2 regions of the Cyanobium sp. Tous-M-B4 genome follow, and region 2 is predicted to be linked to the other one. Evidence: predicted binding sites of a transcription regulator. Region 2 holds the regulator's gene; the other holds the start of a gene.
The links. Region 2 encodes NtcA, which controls nitrogen genes in cyanobacteria. Its sites were predicted from a motif close to GTANCNNNNGNTAC; they were not measured.
Positions count from the first base shown of each region.

Region 1: the regulator NtcA is predicted to act here: its motif matches at 8,313-8,326, upstream of queF (preQ(1) synthase).

Region 1 covers NZ_JAGQBA010000006.1:99,737-110,749, reverse strand. Annotated here, with positions in the region: gene KBY73_RS12485 (phycobilisome rod-core linker polypeptide) at 1-2,813, shown strand, start outside; gene KBY73_RS12480 (allophycocyanin) at 3,164-3,649, shown strand; gene apcB (allophycocyanin subunit beta) at 3,692-4,180, shown strand; gene KBY73_RS12470 (phycobilisome linker polypeptide) at 4,214-4,414, shown strand; gene KBY73_RS12465 (FtsW/RodA/SpoVE family cell cycle protein) at 4,630-5,769, shown strand; gene KBY73_RS12460 (cytochrome c biogenesis protein CcdA) at 5,779-6,516, shown strand; gene KBY73_RS12455 (cytochrome c biogenesis protein ResB) at 6,513-7,811, shown strand; gene queF (preQ(1) synthase) at 7,808-8,233, opposite strand; gene KBY73_RS12445 (P-II family nitrogen regulator) at 8,420-8,758, shown strand; gene KBY73_RS12440 (TlyA family RNA methyltransferase) at 8,781-9,707, opposite strand; gene KBY73_RS12435 (hypothetical protein) at 9,821-10,033, shown strand; gene purB (adenylosuccinate lyase) at 10,100-11,013, shown strand, end outside.
Region 2 covers NZ_JAGQBA010000001.1:23,327-34,339, forward strand. Annotated here, with positions in the region: gene KBY73_RS00150 (BadF/BadG/BcrA/BcrD ATPase family protein) at 1-65, shown strand, start outside; gene glmM (phosphoglucosamine mutase) at 52-1,455, opposite strand; gene KBY73_RS00160 (hypothetical protein) at 1,553-1,768, opposite strand; gene KBY73_RS00165 (lytic transglycosylase domain-containing protein) at 1,824-3,818, shown strand; gene KBY73_RS00170 (hypothetical protein) at 3,815-4,288, opposite strand; gene KBY73_RS00175 (NIL domain-containing protein) at 4,288-4,701, opposite strand; gene KBY73_RS00180 (thioredoxin domain-containing protein) at 4,772-5,344, shown strand; gene thyX (FAD-dependent thymidylate synthase) at 5,353-6,078, shown strand; gene dcd (dCTP deaminase) at 6,106-6,699, opposite strand; gene KBY73_RS00195 (cob(I)yrinic acid a,c-diamide adenosyltransferase) at 6,699-7,316, opposite strand; gene ntcA (global nitrogen regulator NtcA) at 7,558-8,298, shown strand; gene KBY73_RS00205 (DUF3084 domain-containing protein) at 8,333-9,550, shown strand; gene KBY73_RS00210 (resolvase) at 9,547-10,011, shown strand; gene KBY73_RS00215 (DUF3146 family protein) at 10,018-10,275, opposite strand; gene pth (aminoacyl-tRNA hydrolase) at 10,280-10,909, opposite strand; gene KBY73_RS00225 (TatA/E family twin arginine-targeting protein translocase) at 10,893-11,013, opposite strand, start outside.

The sequences.
Region 1 (11,013 bases), on a different contig from region 2:
AGGCGGCCAACCGGATCTTCTCCGGCGGCACGCCCCTCTCCTACCTAGATGCTCCCTTGAGCGTCGTCAGTGGGGGGGCCAGCGACGCCACCCCCTTGGCCGCAGACCAGGCCGCCTTCCAGCGCTCGGTGCAGACCTTCGCCCAGGGCACCGGCGACTCCGGCGGCAACCTGATCAGCCGCCTGCTTGAGGGTGCTGGTGGCGATGCCGACGTGCGGGTAGTGCTGCCCACCGGCTTCAGCCCGATCGCAGTAGGCCGCTACGGCACCGATCGGATGCGCAAGTCGCTGCGCGACATGGCCTGGTTCCTCCGCTATGTGGGCTATGCCCTGGTGGCAGGAGACCCCAGCATCCTGGCCGTAAACACCCGTGGCCTCAGGGATGTGCTGGAGAAGGCCTGCTCCCTGGCTGCCACCAATGTGGCTCTGCAGGAAATGCGCGCCGCAGCCGCCGGCCTTTGCAAAGACAATCCCCAGGCCCGCCAGCTGGTGATCCAGTACTTCAACGTGCTGATCGCTGAACTGCAGGTGGCCACACCAAGCACCCGGCAGCGCCTCGGCAGCCCTGAAAACCAGGGCCTGCAGCTGCCTGCCACCTATGCGCTAGCCGCAGACGGCAAGCAGCGCTTCATCATGCGGCCGCGCCTAAGTGGTGCCCAGAAAGCCGAAGTGATTCGAGCCGCCTATCGCCAGGTTTTCGAACGGGACATCGCCAAGGCCTACAGCCAGACGCCCTGCCCGGTAGAAGCCACCCAGGTGCGCCAGGGCCAGCTGTCGATGCGGGAATTCATCCGCTCCCTCGGCCACAGCAAGGAATATCGCCAACAGTTTTTCGGCCGCTTCTCCAATAGCAGGGCGGTTGAGCTGGCCTTCCGCCACTTCCTAGGCCGCGGCATCAGCTCCCGTGAGGAATTCACCCGCTACTTCGACATCGTCAGCGTCCAAGGCCTGAATGGCCTAGTGGATTCCCTGATCAACACCCTGGAATACGCGCGGGTGTTTGGCGAGGAAACCGTGCCTTACCTGCGGGATCTCGGTGAAGAAGCCCAGGAGAGTGCCGGCTGGGGATCAAACCGCAAGCTATTCCGCTTCAGCGCTCCGTTTGAAGGCGCACCCCAATACGTCACCCTCTACGCCTCCTATCGCCAACCCTTCGCCGATCAGCACGTCTACGGCGGCGGCAACGATCCCCTGGCCCTTACTTACGGCGCGATTTTCCCTTCCGGCACCGCCTCAGTGGCAACCCGGCCAGCGCCCTACGGCTACGACAGCCGCCGCATCCTGATCGGCAATGGCCTGGCCCAGCCTGGCCAGATGGACAGCGCCCAGTTCCGCAAGTCCAAACCACGCCGGGTGGGACCCAAGGTTGTACGCCTCCAGCAGATTGCTACCGGGGGCAGCTCCGTGCCGCGCCGCGGCGGCCAACCCAGCATCCGTGGCACTGAAGCCAGCACCCAGGCCGTTATTAATGCGGTCTATGTGCAAGTTTTAGGCACTGCTGGCTATGCCGGAGAGCGCAATAAGGTTGAGGAAATCAAGCTCGAGAACGGCGACATCAGCCTGCGGGAGTTCATCCGCCAAGTCGCCCGTTCCAAGGCCTTCCGCCGCCGTTATTGGAGCGGCCTTTACATCACCAAGGCTATCGAGGTGATGCATCGCCGGCTGCTAGGTCGCCCAACCTTCGGGCGATGGGAAATTGACGCCTACTTCGATACCGCTGCTCGCAGCGGCTTCTATGGGGTCGTAGATGGGATTCTGAACAGCCGCGAATACAACGAAACCTACGGCGAAGACACAGTCCCCTACGAGCGCTTTGTCACCGCTACTGATCGCAATGCTCGCAAGGTGCCCGGCCTCAACCGCCCCTTCGATGCATCTGCATACGCCGACCTCACACCGGGCAAGCGCCCCGACGTGGCCGCAGTCCAAACCCTGCGCACCACCAGCGATCTGACCAATCGCAATCTGCCGGCGCGCCGCCTAATGATCGTGGGGGGCTGGACAGCCCAGATCGTGGGAGGCGAAACCATGGCGCAACCCAAAGGCAGTGGCACCGCCGGACCTGGCAGCATTCGCCAAGCACCCGCACCCAGCCGCAGCTGGAACCGCACCCCCGCAACGACCACCGGCTTCTGGAGCTCCAGCCCCGCCAGCGGCGGCGCAGCTGCGGCCACTCGCCCTGCCATCTCAGGGGGCTGGCGGGCAGCTGTCGGCAGCGGCCAAAGCACGGGCCTTGCCAACCAGCCAGGCGCTGCCATGGCAAAGGCGATTCAGCCAGGAAGGCCTCAAGGCTTCAGCCGCCGCCAAAGCGTGGGGCGCCCCATACAACTTGGCCGCACCAATAGTGAAACCGAGGTTCAGGAAGCGCTGGAAAGCGTCTACAAGCAACTGCTGAACCGAGTTCCTTTTGCAGCCGAGCGCCTGGGAGACATGGAATCCCAATTCCGCAACCAGCAACTCACGGTGGCGGAGCTTGTTAGCCAAGTAGCTGGCAGCGACCTTTTCCAGGAACGCCTCAACCGCATGGCACCCCTGCGCGCTGCTTCAGCGGCCTATCTCGCCCTGCTCGGTCGAGCTGCCCAACCCGATGAGGTGAGTGCATACCTGGGAACCAGGTCCAGCCGGGGCCAACTGGCGGCCATCGAAACTCTGTTGGGCAGCCAGGAATATGCCGAAAGTTTTGGCCAAAACACGGTTCCCTATCTAAGGGGCCTAGCCAGCGCCGACGGCATTCCTCTCAGCACGGTCAACCGCACCGCCCAGCTCTATGGCGGCAATGCGGGACTCACCCCCGGGCCAAAGGCTGCAATCTGACCCAAAACGCCAAATCACACCCAACCTCCCGGAGACACTTCGGGAGGTTTTTTATGGTCAACATAACAATTGTCGTAAAAGTTGAGCGGCAAGTCGAAACAAGTGGGGCGATTAGCGAAGCAAAATCATGAATAATTGCTGCGCCAAGCCGCTATTAACAAGATCGACCAAAGCCATTGCGGCGCAAGGGGTTTTTCAAGCATAAACGCCATGAAGAACTGTTACCGCCAAGGGGGCAGCGAGGGGCTTTGCCGCAGAATGATTCGGCGATCGGCGCAAGTCGATCCTTCCCCTTACCCACCGGATATCGGTCTCCGTCAAGGCGGCCGCTTGTTTCGAGGCAGAACTGCATGAGCATCGTCTCCAACTCGATCATCAACGCGGACGCCGAAGCCCGCTATCTCAGCCCTGGCGAACTCGACCAGATCAAGTCCTTCGTGGGCGCTGGTCAACGTCGTCTTCGCGTCGCCCAGGTGCTTAGCGAAAGCCGCGAGCGCATCGTCAAAACCGCTGGTGGCGCCCTGTTCCAGCGGCGTCCCGACGTGATCTCCCCCGGCGGCAACGCCTACGGCGAGGAGATGACCGCTTCGTGTCTCCGCGACATGGATTACTACCTGCGCCTGGTGACCTACGGGATCATCGCCGGCGACGTGACGCCCATCGAAGAGATCGGCATCATCGGCGCCAAGGAGATGTATCGCTCCCTCGGCACTCCCCTCGATGCCATGGCTGAGTCCGTGCGGGAAATGAAGAATGCCGCCATGGGCCTACTCACCGGCTCTGACGCTGAAGAAGCCGGCTTCTACTTCGACTACGTCATTGGCGCCCTCTCCTGAGGCAGCGTTCTTTTACTACTCCCCGCCACCACAGCCGGATTCATGCAAGACGCGATCACCAACGTCATTAACCAGGCCGACGTTCAGGGCCTGTACCTGGACGGCTCCGCCATGGGCCGCCTGGAGCAGTACTTCGCCAGTGGTGAGCTGCGCGTCCGCGCCGCTGCCACCATCAGCGCCAATGGTTCGGCCATCATCAAAGAAGCCGTAGCCAAGTCGCTGCTGTATTCGGACATCACCCGTCCGGGCGGCAACATGTACACCACCCGTCGCTATGCAGCTTGCATTCGCGATCTGGACTACTACCTGCGCTACGCCACCTACGCCATGCTGGCTGGGGACACCTCCATCCTCGACGAGCGTGTACTGAATGGTCTCAAGGAGACCTACAACTCCCTGGGTGTACCCATTGGTGCCACCGTCCAATCCATCCAGGCCATGAAGGAAACCACCGCTGCCCTGGTGGGTCCTGATGCTGGCCGTGAAATGGCCGTCTATTTCGACTACATCTGCTCCGGCTTGGGCAACTGATCCCTGCCATCGGCACACCCGAGGATCATCTCCATGCGTCTGTTCAAGATCACGGCTTGCATTCCTTGCCCGGAAAAGAGCCGCTCCCAGCGTGAGCTTCAAAACACCTATTTCACCAAATGGGTGCCCTACGACAGCTGGTTCGCTGAGCAGCAGCGGATCATGAAACAGGGCGGCAAGATCCTCAAAGTGGAATTAGCCACTGGGCGTCGCCAACAGAACGTCGGCAACTGACATTCAGTGCCTTTGGTTTCTCCCCAAGCTCGGCAGATGCCGGGCTTTTTTATTGTTTGACTCTGGTTGCCAGGGGTCGACAACACCCCCCCGGGCACGGCTCAATGGGTTGACGATGGCCCTACCTCCGCCACTCCCCAATTTCAGCCTTGGCCCGCACCGCAACTCACAACCCCCACCGCGACGCTGTCGGCGGTCCTCCGAAGGCTGGGGCGCTGCTGCCGTTGCCCTGGTCCCAGTGGCCAGCAGAGGCCAGGTTGCTTCTGGGCATGGTGGCGCTCTGGAGCGTGATCGGACTATTAGTGCTCACCTCTGCCAGTTGGTGGGTAGCTGAACGGGAGATGGGTGACGGCGCCTTTTATCTCAAGCGCCAGTTGATTTGGATGGCTGCCAGCTGGGGGCTGCTCTGGCTCGGCCTGCGCACCAGCCTGCGGCGCTGGCTGCACCTGGCACCGCTGGGGTTATGGGTTGGGATCGTTCTGGTCGCAGCCACCCTGGTGATGGGCAGCACTGTCAACGGCGCCAGTCGCTGGTTGGTGCTTGGACCGGTACAGCTGCAGCCATCGGAATTAGTCAAGCCTTTTGTGGTGTTGCAGGGCGCTGCTCTTTTTGCCCACTGGAAGCGCATCGGCAACGACCAGAAACTGCTCTGGCTAGGGGCATTTGGCGCCCTGATCCTGCTGATCCTCAAGCAACCAAACCTCAGCACCGCGGCCCTATCCGGGCTGCTGCTCTGGCTGCTGGCCCTGGCTGGGGGCCTTTCTCTGCCCATGCTGCTCGGGGCAGCCGGAGCGGGGGGGCTGCTTGGCAGCGCCAGCATCATGATCAACGAATACCAGCGTTTGCGGGTGGTGTCCTTCCTGGATCCCTGGCGAGATGCCCAGGGGGACGGCTACCAACTGGTGCAGAGCTTGATGGCGATCGGCTCAGGAGGCTTCCTAGGCGAGGGGTTTGGCCTTTCCACCCAGAAGCTGCAATACCTGCCGATCCAGAGCACCGATTTTATTTTTGCAGTGTTTGCTGAGGAATTTGGCTTCGTGGGCTCGGTGGTGCTACTGCTGTTTTTGCTGCTGTTTGGCTTTGTTGGGCTGAGGGTTGCCCTCAGCTGCCGCAGCAACCAGCAGCGCCTGATCGCCATCGGCTGCACCACATTGCTGGTGGGCCAATCCATCCTCAATATCGCCGTAGCCAGCGGTGCCATGCCCACCACCGGCCTGCCATTGCCACTGATCAGCTATGGCGGCAACTCCTTGATGGCCAGCCTGCTTGTTTGCGGCCTATTGATCCGGTGCTCGCTGGAGGCAGGCGGTCTTGCCCCTACCCCCAGGCGCCGGCGCACCGCAGCTGCCCGATAGGCTGATCCCATGATTAGTTTTGGGCCCCAACTGGCCGATTGGGCCCGCAGCAGCGAGGCGCTGCTGCAGCACTCCCTGGCCAGCCCCACCCCCACCACCGTTGGGGTTGTCTTTGCTGGCGGCCTGCTCACGAGCCTGGGGCCCTGCTCCCTATCGCTTTTGCCGGTCACCCTTGCCTATCTGGCTGGCTTTGGCGGCACGCCCGGCGTTAAGCCCAGCCAGGCTCCCTGGCAGCGCAGCCTCAGCTTTGCGGCCGGCATCGTGGCCTCCCTAGTGCTGCTGGGCCTGGTTAGCGGCCTACTGGGCCGGATCTATGGCCAAATCCCCGGGCTGATTCCCACGGTGGTGGCTGTGCTTGCCCTGCTGATGGGCCTAAACCTGCTGGGCCTGCTGAAGCTGCCCCTGCCCGCCGGACCCGATCCTGAAATCTGGCGTCGCCGGGTGCCGGCACCCCTGGCTCCCATAGCCGCAGGCCTAGCTTTTGGATTAGCCGCAACCCCATGCACAACGCCAGTGCTGGCTGTGCTGCTGGCCTGGATGGCCCAAAACGGCAAACCCCTGGTAGGCATGTTGCTGCTCACCAGCTTCGGAGCGGGTCAGGTGGTGCCCCTGCTGCTGGCCGGCACGGCGGCCGCCAGCCTGCCGGGCTTGCTGAGCCTGAGGCGGCTGGGCCAATGGGTTCCCCCGATCAGCGGCGTGGTGCTGGTGACAACCGGCGCCCTCACCCTTGTGGCCAACTGGCGATGAAAGCCTTGCTGCGAGTTGTGGGCTGGATCTCCGATCTGCGGGTGGCGATCGTGCTGCTTTTGGTGATTGCCATCACCAGTGGCGTCGGCACGGCCATCCCCCAGCGGGAACCCGCAGAGCTCTACCACCGGCTCTACGACCCCCAGCCCTGGCTTGGACTGCTGAACGCTGATGGGGTGCTTGCCCTGCAGCTCGACCATGTGTATTCCAGCGGCTGGTTCCTAGGGCTGCTGGCCTGGCTGGCCCTAGCCCTGCTGCTCTGCAGCTGGCGCCGCCAGTGGCCCGCCCTGCAGGCCGCCCTGCGCTGGATCGACTACAGCTCACCCCGCCAGCTCAGCAAGCTGAGCGTGGCTGAAACCCTCAGCACCGACACCCCCAAGGAGAGCCTCGATCAGCTGGCCGGACTGCTGCAACTCCAGGGCTGGCAAATTCAGCGCCATCACGACCGCCTAGCCGCCCGCAAGGGGCTGCTGGGCCGGGTCGGGCCCCTGCTGGTACACGCCGGGATGGTGGTGCTGATGCTCGGAGCGGCCTGGGGAGCACTTGGTGGGCAACGGGCTGAGCAATACCTGGCCCCCGGCCGCAGCCTGGAGCTGATGGACAGCCGGGGCAGCAGCCAACTCACCCTTGCCCTCGACGGCTTTTCAATCCAGCGCGATCCCGCCGGGCGACCTGAGCAATTCACCTCCCAGCTGCGCATCCTCGAGGGCGATGGCAGCGGCGGCAGCCTGCTGAAGCAGGCCGAGATCAGCGTCAACCATCCGCTGCGCTTCCAGGGGGTCACCCTTTATCAAGCCGACTGGGCCCTGGCCACCATCAGCCTGCAACTCGGCAAAAGCCCCCTGCTGGAGCTGCCGCTGCAGAGCTTTCCTCAGCTAGGCGAACAGATTTGGGGCATCGTCCTGCCCACCCGTCCCGATGGCAGCGAGCCGGTGCTACTCAGCCTGGGCAGCGAACAAGGACCAATTGAGATCTACGGCGCCGACGGAATCTCCCTAGCTCGCCTAGCCCCAGGCGGCGCAGCTGTGGAGGTAAAGGGGCTGCCGATACGGGTCGAAAGCGTTCTACCCGCCAGTGGCATCCTGCTGAAGCGTGATCCTGGCGTGCCTTTGGTGTACGCAGGATTTGCGATCGCCCTGGCCGGCGGCGGGCTCAGCTTGCTTGCTACGCGTCAGCTTTGGGCCATTGCCGAGCAGCCAGCCGGCCAGGCGGGTCAGCTGCATGTTGCCGGACTCTGCAACCGCAATCTCACCGGCTTCGCTGCCGAGCTGCCCCAGATGCTCGCCCAGCTCTAACAAGCCAGCCGCGTGCCGTGGCTGACGCGAACCACGGTGTGAACGTTGCCGCGGGGGTGAAAATCAGCCTCCAGCTGCATCCACTGGGGATCGGTGGCGGCAACCAGATCATCCAAGATGCGATTCGTCACCTCTTCATGGGAAATGGAGCGGTCGCGGTAGCTGTTCACGTAGAGCTTGATCGCCTTGAGCTCCACCACCCGGGGGCCGGGCTGGTAGATCAAGCGCAACACCGCAAAATCGGGGTAACCGGAAAACGGGCACTTACAGGTGAACTCCGGCAGCTCGATCGAAATCTCGTAGGCACGGCCAGGCCTGGGATTGTCAAAACAGATCAGCTCCGCTTCAGCGATGGCGCGCTCGCCATACATGGGCGTCTGGGTGAGGGAGGACGCGCTGGCAGAAACTGGGCTGGAAGACATCGGAGCAAGGAAAGGGAAAGGGCCAGTGCCACTAGGCGATCTTAAGGAAAGTGGCCGCAGCCAACAGCTGCCCGAGCCGGTAGCAATCGCTACGACGACCCCCGCAAAGCTCGGGCCTAATGGCTTTACTCCCTACCATCGGCAGGGATTTCCTGAGAGACTTCCTACCCAGCCCGAGCTGTTCCTATGAAAAAAATTGAGGCCATCATTCGTCCCTTCAAGCTCGAGGACGTCAAGGTCGCCCTGGTCAATGCGGGGATCGTGGGCATGACCGTGAGCGAAGTGCGGGGTTTTGGCCGTCAAAAGGGCCAGGTGGAGCGCTATCGCGGCTCTGAATTCACCGTCGAATTCCTCCAGAAACTCAAACTTGAGATCGTTGTCGATGACGACAAGGTCGACACCGTGGTGAGCGCCGTTCAAGACGCGGCCCGCACCGGCGAAATCGGCGACGGCAAGATCTTCGTGAGCACAATTGATTCGGTGATTCGAATCCGCACCGGTGATCGGGACAGCGGCGCCATCTGAGCGCCAGCGCCCCTTTTGCTTTTTATGCCCTGGGAGTCAGCGTGCTGGCTACCAGGGTTTTTATTTGCTCTGGGCTGATTGCCCCAGGGCGGAATTTCGGGTCGGTTTGGGCTGGTTCAACAAGCTGTTCAACAGGCTCAAAAACATCCCCTGCAACATCACCGGCAACATCACCCATTCCGACCTGCCCATCGCAATCAGAGCGCCGCAGCCAGAGCAGATACTCATGGTTGCCGGCAGGCCCGGTGATCGGTGAGGCCACCAGGCCGCAGGCCTCAAGCCCCAACGCCCCGGCCGCCGCCATCACCCCCGCAATCGCATCGCAGTGGGCAACCGGATCACGCACCACCCCGCCCTTGCCCACCCGGCCCTTGCCCACCTCAAATTGAGGTTTAACCAGCAACAGCAGATCCAGCGGCGCCTCGGGCAGGAGCAACCCCAGCAGGGCCGGCAGCACCTGGGCGAGGGAAATGAACGACACATCGGCCACAGCCAGGGTTGGCCAGGGGTCCTCGGGCCCGTAGAGCTCGGCCGGGGTGAGGTGACGCAGGTTGGTGCGCTCCTTGAGCACTACCCGCGGATCACTGCGCAGGCTCCAGGCCGTCTGGCCGTAGCCCACATCGATCCCGTAAATCCGGCAGGCCCCGTGCTGAAGCAGACAATCGCTGAAGCCGCCAGTGGAGATGCCGCCATCAAGGCAAACGCGACCCTGCACGGCTACTGGGAAGGCCTCTAGTGCCCTCACTAGCTTTTCGCCACCCCTTGATACGTAGCGAGGAAGCTGCTGCACCAGCAGCTCCGCCTCCGGCAGCACCTCGGTGCCTGGTTTATCGAGCACTTTGTCGCCTTGGCGCACCCGGCCGGCCCTAATCAACAGCTGGGCCTGCTGACGGCTAGCCGCCAGTCCGCGGGCCACGAGCTCCAAATCCAGTCGTTGCTTGCGAGCCATGGCGCTCCACCTTTTGTGATCAAACCACAACGCAACCGGAACAGATTCCAAGCATCTCCGCCTCCGCACCAAAACCCGGCAGAGGATGGCGCCGAGAAGTTGATCCGGCACCGATGGCCACCTCAATCCGGAGCGCGAATGCTGCAGCCAATGTGCTGGAACTGCTCTATCCCGGCAGCTTCGTCAAACTGCGCAATCAACCCTCCGACCTGCCCCCCTTCCAGCTGATCCAGTGCCGCGGGGGGCGATGCTGGGTGCGGCAGCAGGCCTGGGGCAGCCTGGTGCAGTGGGAGGTGGAGCACCAGCGCCTGACGGCAGCTGCCTAAAGAGCGCTGACTAAGGGAGGCAGGGGCGCACCCATACATTGGTCTGGCAGTGAGCCAGGCGCGGCCTTGATCGAGCGTTATACCTTGCCCGAGATGGGCAACCTCTGGAGTGAAGAGGCCAAGTTTCAGAGCTGGCTCGACGTGGAGATCGCTGCCACCGAGGCCAACTGTGAGTTGGGGCGAGTGCCTGCTGAGGCGGTCGCAACGATTAAGGCGAAGGCCAGATTTTCGGTAGAGCGCATCCTCGAGATCGAGGCCGAAGTGCGCCACGACGTGATCGCCTTCCTCACCAATGTGAACGAGCACGTGGGCGATGCGGGCCGCTACATCCACGTGGGCATGACCAGCTCAGATGTGCTCGATACAGGCCTGGCCCTGCAGATGAAAGCATCGGTGGCCCTGTTGCGCGCCGAGCTCGACGCACTCGCCGATGCCCTCAGGGCGCTAGCCCGCGAGCACAAGGGCACGGTGATGATCGGCCGCAGCCATGCCATCCATGGCGAACCGATCAGCTTCGGCTTCAAGGTGGCCGGCTGGCTGGCGGAAGTGGAACGCAACCGCGAGCGCCTCGAGCGGCTCGAGCGGGTGGTGAGCGTGGGCCAGATCAGCGGCGCCATGGGCACCTACGCCAACACCGACCCCCAGGTGGAGGCGATCGCCTGCGCCAAGCTCGGCCTGGTGCCAGATACGGCCAGCACCCAGGTGATCGCCCGCGATCGCCACGCCGAATACGTGCAGACCCTGGCCCTGGTGGGCGCGGCGCTGGAGCGCTTCTCCACCGAGATCCGCAACCTGCAGCGCACCGACGTGCTCGAGGTGGAAGAGAACTTCGCCAAGGGGCAGAAGGGCAGCTCGGCCATGCCCCACAAGCGCAACCCGATCCGCAGCGAGCGGATCAGCGGCCTGGCGCGGGTGCTGCGCAGCTATGTGGTGGCGGCCCTGGAAAACTGTGCCCTCTGGCACGAGCGCGACATCAGTCA
Region 2 (11,013 bases):
CCGCAGATGCCTGCTGCGGAGCCCTAAGCCTGGCTCGAGAATGCTTGGAAGCTAGGCGGCGTTGAGGTGCTGCTCCGCTGCGGCGGCCAGCTGGCTTGACCAGTGGTCCACCAGCTGCTGATCGGCGGCCTCCACCATCACCCGCAGCAGCGGTTCGGTGCCACTGGCGCGCACCAGCACCCGGCCCTGTCCCTCCATCGCAATCTCCGCCTGCTCCACGGCGAGCCGCAGCGGCTCGCAGGCTTGCCACTGCTGGCGCCGTTGTCGGTCTGGCACCGTCACATTCACCAGGGTCTGGGGGTAGGGCTTGAAACTGCTGTCCATCCAGTCGGCCAGTGATTGGCCACTGCGGTGCAACAGCGTGGCCACCTGCAAAGCGGTGAGCAGCCCATCGCCACTCATGCCATGGCGGGCCGACAAAATATGGCCCGACTGCTCGCCACCCAGGCCAGCGCCCATCTGCTCCATCGCCTGGTGGACGTATTGATCACCAACGGCGGTGCGCTCAAGCACCCCTCCCTTGGCCTGCCAGGCACGCTCAAAGCCGAGGTTGGACATCACCGTGGCAACGATGCGATTGGCCGGTAACTGACCCGCATCAAGCAGAGACGATCCCCAGAGATAAAGGATCTGGTCACCATCCACGACCCGGCCCCGGCCATCCACCGCCAGCATCCGATCTGCATCGCCATCGAAACCAAAACCCATGCTGGCTCCGCTCTCCAGCACCGTGCGCCTGAGCGGCTCAAGGTGGGTGCTGCCGCAGTCCACGTTGATGCGCGTTCCATCCGGCTTGCCGTGCAACACGGTGAGTTCAGCGCCTAAGGCCCGAAACACCGCCTCTCCACAGGCAGAAGCCGAGCCCCAACAGAGGTCCAGCACAATCTTGCAACCTTCTAGGCGCCGACCCATGACGCTCGCCACCAAGGACCGCTGGTAGTCAGCCAGTAAATCGGGGCGGTCGTGCACAACTCCTGTGCCCAAGAAGCCGCCGGAAGCACCTATTGCCGGGCCAGCCCCAACCCCCTGCAGCCCAGCCTCGATCGCCTGCTGCTGGCCGCGGCTCAGCTTGGCGCCGGAGGCCCCAAACACCTTGATGCCGTTGTCTTCAGGGGGGTTGTGGCTAGCGGACACCATCAGACCTCCAGCCGCGCCAAGACGGCGAATGGCGCCAGGAATCGCTGGCGTAGGGCAAAGGCCCAGGGTCCATACCTCCCTACCTGCAGCCGTGAGCCCGGCGGTAAGCGCCGCCACCAGCATCGGGCCACTGCTGCGGGAATCCATGCCGATGAGCACCGGCGCTCCCTGGGGTAACACCTGGCCGCACCAGAAGCCAACCTGCAAAGCCAAAGCCGGGCTCACCTGGGTTCCCACCCGACCGCGGATGCCATCGGTTCCGAAACCGGCCACACCCCGCAGGGGCAGGCCAACGGGATGGGGAGCCAGATCGGCCATGGGCAGCAGCAGATGCCTCAGTGGTGCTCAGGTTACGTGGGCTGCTGCAAAGCGCTCCACCATGGCTGGCCTGGGCCAGGTAGGGGCCGGATCCCTTTCAGCGCCAGCGGCGGGGCCACCAGATCCAGAGCACCAGTTCGCCAATCGTCCAGAGCAGCAGCGCACCAACAACCCAGCCGGGCAGCCAGCTCAATGGCCAAAAGGGGCGCAGCAGCAGCACCAGTCCCGATACCGCCAGCACCCGCAGGGCCCGCAACCGCTGCTCAGCCCCAGGCAAGGTGGAGAGATAGGGGGGTAGGGAGGGCAGGCGCACCAGCTAAGTGGGATTCACACCTCACCAGAATGCCGAAGCTGCGCCGCTATTGCCCTTGGCTCGCCTCCCCCTGCTGCTGGCCCTCACCTGCTTGGGCAGCGGCGCCGCCTTGGTGGGCGGCAGTGCCCTGCTGACCCTGATTCCCGCGACAGACCCCAGCACACCCACCCCAACCCTGGAGCGCCTGCGGCGGTTCTCGCCCGATCCGGAGCGGCGGCGGGAGGCCAGCTTGCTGCTGCTGCCGCGCCAGGCAAAAGGCGACCTAGTCGGCGAGCGCCGGTTGCTGCGCGGCCAGGGCTGGGGTGGCGATGAGCTAGCAGCCCTGGTGCTCAAACGCGATGCCCTGGCCGCCGAAGCCCTGGGTGATCAGGCAGCCGCCCAGCAACGCTGGCAGCAGCTTGTGCGGCGCTTCCCCGACACGCCCGCCTCAGCCGATGGGCTTTATGCCTTGGGCCGGCAGCAGCCCCAGCTGCGGCAGAAACTACGCAGCCGCTTCCCTGCCCATCCCGCGGCCCTAGCGGCCGCCGTGGAGGCGGGCCCGAGCGACGCAGATCGCCTCCAGGCAGCCCTGCACCTGGCCGGGCACGGTGTGCGCTGGCCCGGTGCGGGGCCACGCTTGCGCCAGGCCTGCCTGAGCACGGTCGCAGCAGCTACCCCTAGCCAGCGGGACCAATTAGCCAGGGGCCTGGCCCAGCTAGGCGACTCGGCCGCCGCCCTTAGCTGCCTCAAGGGCAGTCAGCCGAGCCCAGAAACCCAGCTAGCCCTCAGCCGGGCCCTGCTCGCTGGCGGCAGCGAGCAGCAGGCCCAGGCGGAAAGTCTGCTGCTGCAACTGGCCAAAGCCGCGCCGCGCTCCAGCCAGGCCAGCGAGGCCGCAGCCCTGCTGAGCGAACAGCCCGGGTCCAGGGCTCTCCAGGCCTTGAAGGGGCTGCCCTCTGCCCTGCAAGACACGGCCCCGGTGCGGGCGCGGCGGGCGATGGAGAGTGGCGACATCGGCGCGACGCTGGCGGTGCTGCAGCGCTGGCCCAACAATCCAGCCAGCTGGGAACTGCAGTGGCAGCAAGCCCGTCAGGCCCTGCTCAAGCGCCAATGGGCAACGGCCACAACGCTGCTGAGTGCGCCGATCGGTCGCGAATTGCCGGTGGGGCTGGTGGGACGCCAGCGCTTCTGGCTGGGTTTCAGCCAGAAGCAGCAAGGCGCCACCGCCAAAGCAGAACGCACCTGGAGTGATCTGAACAAACAGCATCCCGGCGGCTACTACGGCTGGCGGGCGGCGGTGCGCCTAGGCCGCGGCGATCTCAGCCTCGATCCCCGCAGCAGCCCAGCCCTTGTGCAACCCCAATGGCACCCCCTAGGCAGCGGCGACTGGCAGATCGACCGGCTCTGGCGCCTGGGCCAACCCCTGGAAGCCTGGGAGCACTGGCGCACGGGGCGGAGTTCTCCCCCCACTAGTCCCCAGGAGCTGATTACGGAAGGCCGGCTACGCCGGGCCGTGGGAGACCACTGGATGGGACTCGGCCAACTCGAGCAAGCCAGCCTGCGCCTACCGCTGAATGGAAACTGCGCCCTGGCCCAACAGCTTGAGCGCGACCTGCAAACCGCCAGCTTCGTGGCGGAGCTCGAGCAGGCTGGCGCAACCGCCGCGGTGCCGGCAACCCTGCTGGCAGCCGTAGCCAAACAGGAATCGCGCTTCAGCCCGGGGGTGAGCTCCGGCGCCGGTGCCGTCGGCTTGCTGCAACTGATGCCAGCCACCGCCGCCGAACTGGCCGGCACACCCCTGACAGGCGATGCCCTCACCGACCCAGCCCGCAATGCCCAACTAGGCGCGCTCTACCTAAAGCAACTGCTGGGCCAGTGGCAGGGCAACCCCGTGCTGATGGCTGCCAGCTACAACGCCGGCCCCGGTGCCACCGCTGGCTGGGTGACGCCCCAATTGCAACAGGCACCGGAGCTATGGATAGAGGCCATCCCCTATCCGGAAACCAGGCTCTACGTCAAAAAAGTGCTCGGCAACCTTTGGAGCTTTCAGCAGAGGCCGATGGCTAGCTGCTAGCCACCGCTGGCCAGCCAACGGCCCACCCATGCCCCTGACAACACCAGCACCCCCAGCACCCCTGCCAGGAGCACCGGCGGGGGTGCCACCCGAATCCGGGCTAGATCGAGGCGTGCCAACAACACAGTGGTGCCAAGGATCAGCACATTGGTAAGCACTTTCAGGTGGAGCAGATAGAGGCCACCAACCGTGACGATCAACAGGCTGATCACCAGGCTCATCACCCGACTGGCGGCCATCAAATTGGAAATCCGCTGCAGCAGCAGGTCGGGCATGGTGCACACCACCACCACCAGCAAGGCGTGGAGACAGTCAAGTGACCAGAACAAGCTGGATAACTGCCCCATCCCCGACGCTGCCGCACCCTCGAGGGGCTGGCTCCACTGCAACCCCTCGTAAACGGATATCACCACCAGCACCAGCAGCATCGGCGCCCGCAAGGGCAGCAACAGCAGACGCAACATCGCCATCACGGGGGAGCCAGCACCAGGGAAATCGCATCCAGAGGGCAACTCGGAATGCACTGTTCGCACACCAAGCAGCGTTGCGCATCGAATTGCAGCTGCCAAGCCGGCTGGCTCAAGCTGAGGGCACCGCTGGGGCAAACGCTCGAGCAGAGGCCGCAGTCGACACAGAGACTGCGGTCGACATCTATCTGACCAGGCGCCCGGTTGAGGCCGAGTCCCTGACTTTCTAACCAGGCCTCCGCCGCCGTCAGTTCGTCGATGTCACCGGAGAGCTCCACCACCATGGTGCCGCTCTGGTTGGGGGAAATCTGGGCGCGCAGGATCTTGGCGGCGATATCGAAATCCACCGCAAGCCGGTAGGTGATCGGCTGATGCACCGCTTCGCGGGGAAAGTGCAGGGTGAGGCGCCGTTTCACGAGGATCCGGTTCGCGGGAACAGCACGCTTACCTCCGCAAAACGCTAGCAAGCACTGGCAAAGTGCAGGCATGACCAACTCCACCCCGAATTCCGGCCTGGGGCCAAGCGAACGGCTGCTGCTAGTTGTGCTGGCGGCCCTACTGGCAGCGGGCCTGCTGTGGTTCCGCGGCGGACTGAATCCGGAGGCTCCCCTGGAGCGCTTGGCGCGCCAATCCCTGGATCTACCCGTGGCCTTGCGCAATGGCAAGCCAACGCTGGTGGAGTTCTACGCCGACTGGTGCGACGCCTGCCGCACCATGGCTCCGGCGATGGAAACGATCGAAGCCCAACACCGCGGCCAGCTCGATGTGGTGCTGCTCAACGTTGACAATCCGCGCTGGCAGCCGGAGCTGGAGCGCTACGACGTCAACGGCATTCCCCAACTAGAGCTGTTCAACGCTGCCGGTGAAGCGGTGGGCCGCTCGATTGGCGCTCGCAGCCTCAACGAATTGCGCGCCCTCAGCAGCGCCCTGATCGCCGGCGAACCCCTGCCGCCCCTCGCCGGAGTGGGGGCCGTCAGCAACCTGAGCCAACCCGCTGGCGAAGTTGCGGCAGCGGAGCCCAGTACTGCCACGATGGCCGGACCCCGCAGCCACGGTTGACGCCCGCCATGGATTCCCGTTTCCGCGTTGACCTGATCGCCGCCACGCCTAACCCCCAGCAGTGCGTTTATGCGGGAATGCATCAGGACTACAGCGAGGGCTTTGTGGCAGCAGATCCCAGCAGCTGGCCCGAGGAGAGCAAGGCAGGGGAAATCTGCATCAAACGACTTCTCGCCGGCGAGCGCGGTCACTACGGCCCCTTAGAACATGCCCAAATCGTGCTCAACGTTGGCTGGTTTCCCCACTCGGTGATGCAGCAGGCGCGTACCCACCGAGTGGGGGTGAGCTTTGACGTGCAATCGATGCGCTACACCGGCGATCGCATCTGCAAGGCCGCCAATGGTGAACTGGAACTGGAGGAGGTGTTCTATCTAAGGCCCTCGGGTAGCTATAGCGACCGGCAAGGCAAAAAATACGCCTACACCGAAGAGCAGCGCTGCGTAGATCTAGAGCTCTGCAGTGCTGCGGCGTCTCGTTACCGCGACCTTTTGGCGGCTGGCTTCGCCGAGGAGCACGCCCGCGGCATCCTGCCCTTCGACTACCGCCAGCACTTCGTGGTGAGCTTCACCTTGCGAGCATTTCTGCACTTCCTTGACCTGCGGGCCAAGCTCGACGCCCAGCTCGAAATTCGCGAACTTTGTGAATTGATGTGGCCCCACCTGCAGGCTTGGACACCCCAATTTGCTGACTGGTATGAAAAGAGCCGCTTGCATAAAGCCAGGCTCGCCCCATAGGGCAGAAGCACATAATTAACTGGCGGCTTAAATTCGCGCCAACGTAACCCGTTCGGGCTGGTGCTGATATTTACCGGCCCGATCTTGATAGGTGGTTTCGCAGGGATCGCCCTCAAAAAAGAGCAGCTGACAAATTCCCTCATTTGCATAAATGCGGCAGTCAGCACCCGAAGAATTACTGAACTCCAGGGTGAGGTGACCCTCCCAGCCGGCTTCCGCTGGCGTCGTATTAACAATGATACCTAGCCGGGCGTATGTGCTCTTACCCAGGCAGATCACCGTGATATTTGATGGCACCTTCATCTTCTCCAGTGCCACTCCCAAGCCATAGGAATGGGCTGGCAAGATAAAATAAGATCCATCCTCGTCATCGTGCAGGGGAGCGGGTTCGAGGTTGGCCGGATTGAACCGCTTGGGGTTCATCACGGTGCCAGGCACATGCCGAAAGATCAAAAATTCCTTAGCCGACAACCGCAAGTCGTAGCCATAGGAAGAGCAGCCGTAGCTGAGCACCGGCGAGCCCGTCGTCTCGGGATCGAGGTGGCGCACCAGGCTCGACTGAAACGGCTGCAACAAACCTGCCGCAGCCTGCTCGTTGATCCAGCGGTCGTTCTTCAGCATCAGAGGCCTCGGCGCAACTGGGTGACCTGATCAGCCATGGCCATCAACTCAGGAGTCATGGCTGGCCCCGTCAAAATGACATCTAAATGGGCTGGACGGCGCTCCAAGGTTGCCAGCACTTCAGCCTGCTCGATGTAGCCCAGCTCCACAGCCAAGCCCAGCTCATCGAGCACCATCAGATCCACCGCACCACTGAGCAGCTGCTCGCGGCTGAAGGCCCACACCTGGCGCACCGCCTCCAACAACTCAAGCTCCTGGTGGGCAGCTGGCTCTGACAGACAGGCAGGCACACCGGGCCGCAGCCATTGCAGTCGCCCACACAGCCAGACGCTGCTGCCGAGGCCCTGATCTACGCCACCCTTAAGAAACTGAGTAACCAGCACCCGGCTGCCCAAACCGGCACTACGCAGGGCCTGGCTGAGCACGGCACCGAAACTGCCGCGGAATGGCGCCGTATGGATTTGCAGCAAGCCCTCCGACTGGGCCACTAGCCGCAATGCCGGCGCAGCTGCCACAGCCAAAGGGCGATGACCAGAGCGCTGAGGTTGGTGCTGTACCGCCGGAAAACCAGCTCCAGAGGAGGAGGTGAGGCCTGAGACGGGCAAGCTCGCGGTCATGAACAACCTGAATAAAAACCTGGAAAATCGAAAACAGACCTGGGGAGCCGCGAGCAGCCCATGGCCCCGCGAAGCTGAATGTAGCGGGATCGGGCCGCTTCACAAGCAAACGACACCATCCCTAGCGGAAACATACGTACTGGTGCGCAGGGGGCGCCGGCGGTGTCGTCTGAAACCGTGTGTATTGCTACAAGCCGCCCCCCGGGTGATCCTTAGGGTCCCGGCACTTGCCCAGACCTTGATGGTTGGCGCTACCCACGGATTTAGCCGTACCGCCAACACCCCATCGACGGGTGCCCCTGGCGTGGTGGCAGGCATGGGCAGCGCCGGCCAGGGCAACCCCACCCTGTTGGAAGTGATCCGGGGCCTGGCCGGCAGCAGTGTTGAGACGATCGAACGGGGCAAGACGATTTTTTTTCCCGGCGATCCAGCCGAGAGGGTCTACCTGCTGCGGCGCGGAGCGGTCCGGCTGTCGCGGGTATATGAATCCGGCGAGGAGATCACCGTGGCCCTGTTGCGTGAGAACAGTCTGTTTGGTGTGCTGTCGCTGCTTACCGGCCAGCGCTCCGACCGCTTTTATCACGCTGTGGCCTTCACCAGGGTCGAGATGGTGACCGCACCAGCCACCTCCGTGCGCCGGGCGATCGAGCAGGACGCCAGCGTGGGCTTGCTGCTGCTGCAGGGCCTGTCTTCGCGAATACTGCAGACCGAAACGATGATCGAAACCCTCACCCACCGCGACATGAGCTCGCGGCTGGTGAGCTTCCTGCTGGTGCTGTGTCGCGATTTCGGCGTTCCCAGCTCGGAAGGGATCACGATTGATCTGCGCCTGTCCCACCAGGCGATTGCCGAAGCGATTGGCTCCACCCGGGTCACAATCACTCGCCTGCTGGGCGACCTGCGCAACGACGGGCTGGTTCAGATCGACCGCAAAAAGATCACTGTGTTTGATCCAATCGCCCTAGCCAAGCGCTTCAGCTGAACGCCAGAGATACTGGGGCCCTTCGCGGACGTATGTGACGGGCTGGCTGCTGATCCTCGCTCTGCTCGCCCTAGGGGGGGTGCTCTCCACCCTGGGCGACCGACTCGGCAGCCTGGTGGGCAAGGCGCGCTTGAGCCTGTTGGGGATGCGGCCCCGCCGCACCGCCGTGTTGATCACGGTGCTCACAGGCAGCCTGATCAGTGCCATCTCCCTCGGCCTGATGCTCTTAGTGAGCGAGCGGCTGCGCACGGGCCTGTTTGAACTCGATCGACTGGAGCAACGGCTGCAAACCAGCCGCAGCCAACTGAGCCGCAGCAATAGCCAACTAGCTAGCAGCCGCCTGGAGGTGGCGAGGGCTGAACAGGGCAAACGCGAGGCTCAGGCGCGCTTTGAGCAGGCCCAAGCCCGCGCCAGCAAATTGCGCCAAGAGCTGGCGCCACTTTTAGCCCAGCGCAACCGGCTGGAGCTGGAGCGCAGCCGTCTCAGCGAGGAGGTGAAGGGGCGGGATGCGGAAATCCGCCGCACCGAAGCGGAACTAGCCCAGGTGCGCCGCCGGATTAGCGCCGGAGCCCAAGAACTTAAAGACCTGGAGAGCAACCTGATTGCTCTGCGCCGCGGAGACGTGGTGCTCAGCAGCGGTCAGACCCTGGCCAGCGCCAAGGTGACCCTTGAGCGCCCCGAGCAGGCCAAGGATGTGATCACCGCCTTGCTGCAGCAGGCCAATCTCAACGCCTTCAGGCGGGTGCTGCCCGGCCAGCCCCCCGATCGCCAGATCCTGCTGGTACCCAAAAATGACATCAGCAAGCTGGAAGGCCTGCTCGCCAAGCCCGGCAGCTGGGTGGTGAGCATTCTCTCGGCAGCCAACGTGCTACGGGGCGAGCGCCAGGTGCTTGCCTTCCCAGACCTACGCCCCAACCGCCCAGTAGTTAAGGCCGGCGAAGTGCTGGCCAGCACCACGATCGAGGGCGACCTCACAGCCCTGGAGCCGGTTTCGCGGCGACTCAACCTGCTGCTGGCCGCTGCCTATGCCCGAGCCCAGCGCCAGGGCACGTTGGTGGAAGGGCTGCAGTTCGATGCGGCCAGCTTTAAAAATCTGGCCCGGGAGCTGAGCGAGCGCCAGCCAGGCCAGGTTGCCCTACTAGAAGCACTCGCCATCAATAACGCCAGCACCGCCGACCCAATTGCGGTGGAATTGCGCTGGTTGACAGCCCCATCTCCATCCCAATCTGGGCCAGGCCCTCGCCGCCCATGACGCGCGCTGCGGCGGGCCTGGTGGCAGGCCTAGATCCCGGGCGCAGCAAATGCGGTCTAGTGCTTGCTGATCCTGCCCTTGGCCAGATCCGGCAGGCTGCAATCCTGCCCCCGCAAGCCTGCCTCGCCCTGCTCAAAAGCTGGCAGCAAGTGGGGCTTGATCAGGTTGTGCTCGGCAATGGCACCGGCAGCCAAGACTGGCGCAGCCGGCTTGGCCAGCAGCGGCTGGCGCTAGCTGTGGTGGATGAGAGCGGCAGCACCCTGGCGGCCCGCGAGCGCTACTGGCAGCTGTGGCCCCCTAGGGGCTGGAGGCGACTGCTGCCGGCGGGCTTGCGCTTGCCCCCCCGCGATATCGACGATGTGGTCGCCCAGCTGCTGATTGAGCGCTATTGCGGGATGACCCTGCAGCGCAGCAACCAGGAGGTGCTGAGGCAATGGCCGCAGCCGGTCGCCGCAGACTAAATCGGTTTAAAAACGGGCCCGAACCGTGAAGACGTAGTCACCGCCAGGCTCGAGCTGGTAGTCGACCTTGAGCAGATAACGCAGCAGAGCGTCCTGGATCAGAGCTCTGCCCAATGAAGGCTCAACGCTGAGTTCACCGCGGTCAAAGGCCCAGCGGAAACTCCATTGGTAGCCGCCCGCACTCACCTCCCCCTCCAGCACCCTCTGGCTGAAGCTCTGATGCAGCACCCGCAACTGGGCAGTGGTGGAGGGAAGGCGTGCCATCGGCTCAGGCTGCCGTGCCCTGGGGCTGAAAACTGTTGAGTCGGTTGCCAGCCCGCTCCAGGCCGAGGCGCTGAATCAGGCCAATACCTGCCTCCACCTCGCGCAGCACCTCCTCGAGCAGGGGCTGCTCGGCAAGCGTGAAGCGTCCGAGCACATGGCCAACGGTGCGGGCGCGGCGCTCGCCGGGATCTTGGGCGGGGGCGCCAATACCAATACGAAGCCGCGGAAAGTCCTGGGTACCTAGGTGGCTGATGGTGCTGCGCAGGCCGTTATGCCCCCCGGCACTGCCCGTAGCCCGCAGCCTCAACTTGCCGAGGGGTAGATCCATGTCATCCACCAGCACCAGCAACTGGGCAGGCTCGAAACCAAACCAGTCAAGGGCTGCGCGGATCGAGCGACCACTTTCATTCATAAAGGTCTGGGGCATCAATAGCCGCAGCCGGGCAGGCCCTGAACCCACCTCAGCCACCAAGCCCTGAAGCTTTGGCTGCTGCCGAAAAGAGACGCCGCCAGCGCAATCGACTAGACGCTCAAGGGCCATAAAGCCCACGTTGTGGCGAGTACCTGCGTACTTGGCTCCCGGGTTACCCAGGCCCACCACCAACTGCAACGACAACTCAGGCCGCGGGACCATCGAGAGGCTGCTCAATGAGCTCTGGAGCATCAGCCCCAGAGGCATCAGCTGAAACAAGCTCAGTTGCAGAAACTGCAACCGGCAGCTCAGCCGCGACAGGTTCG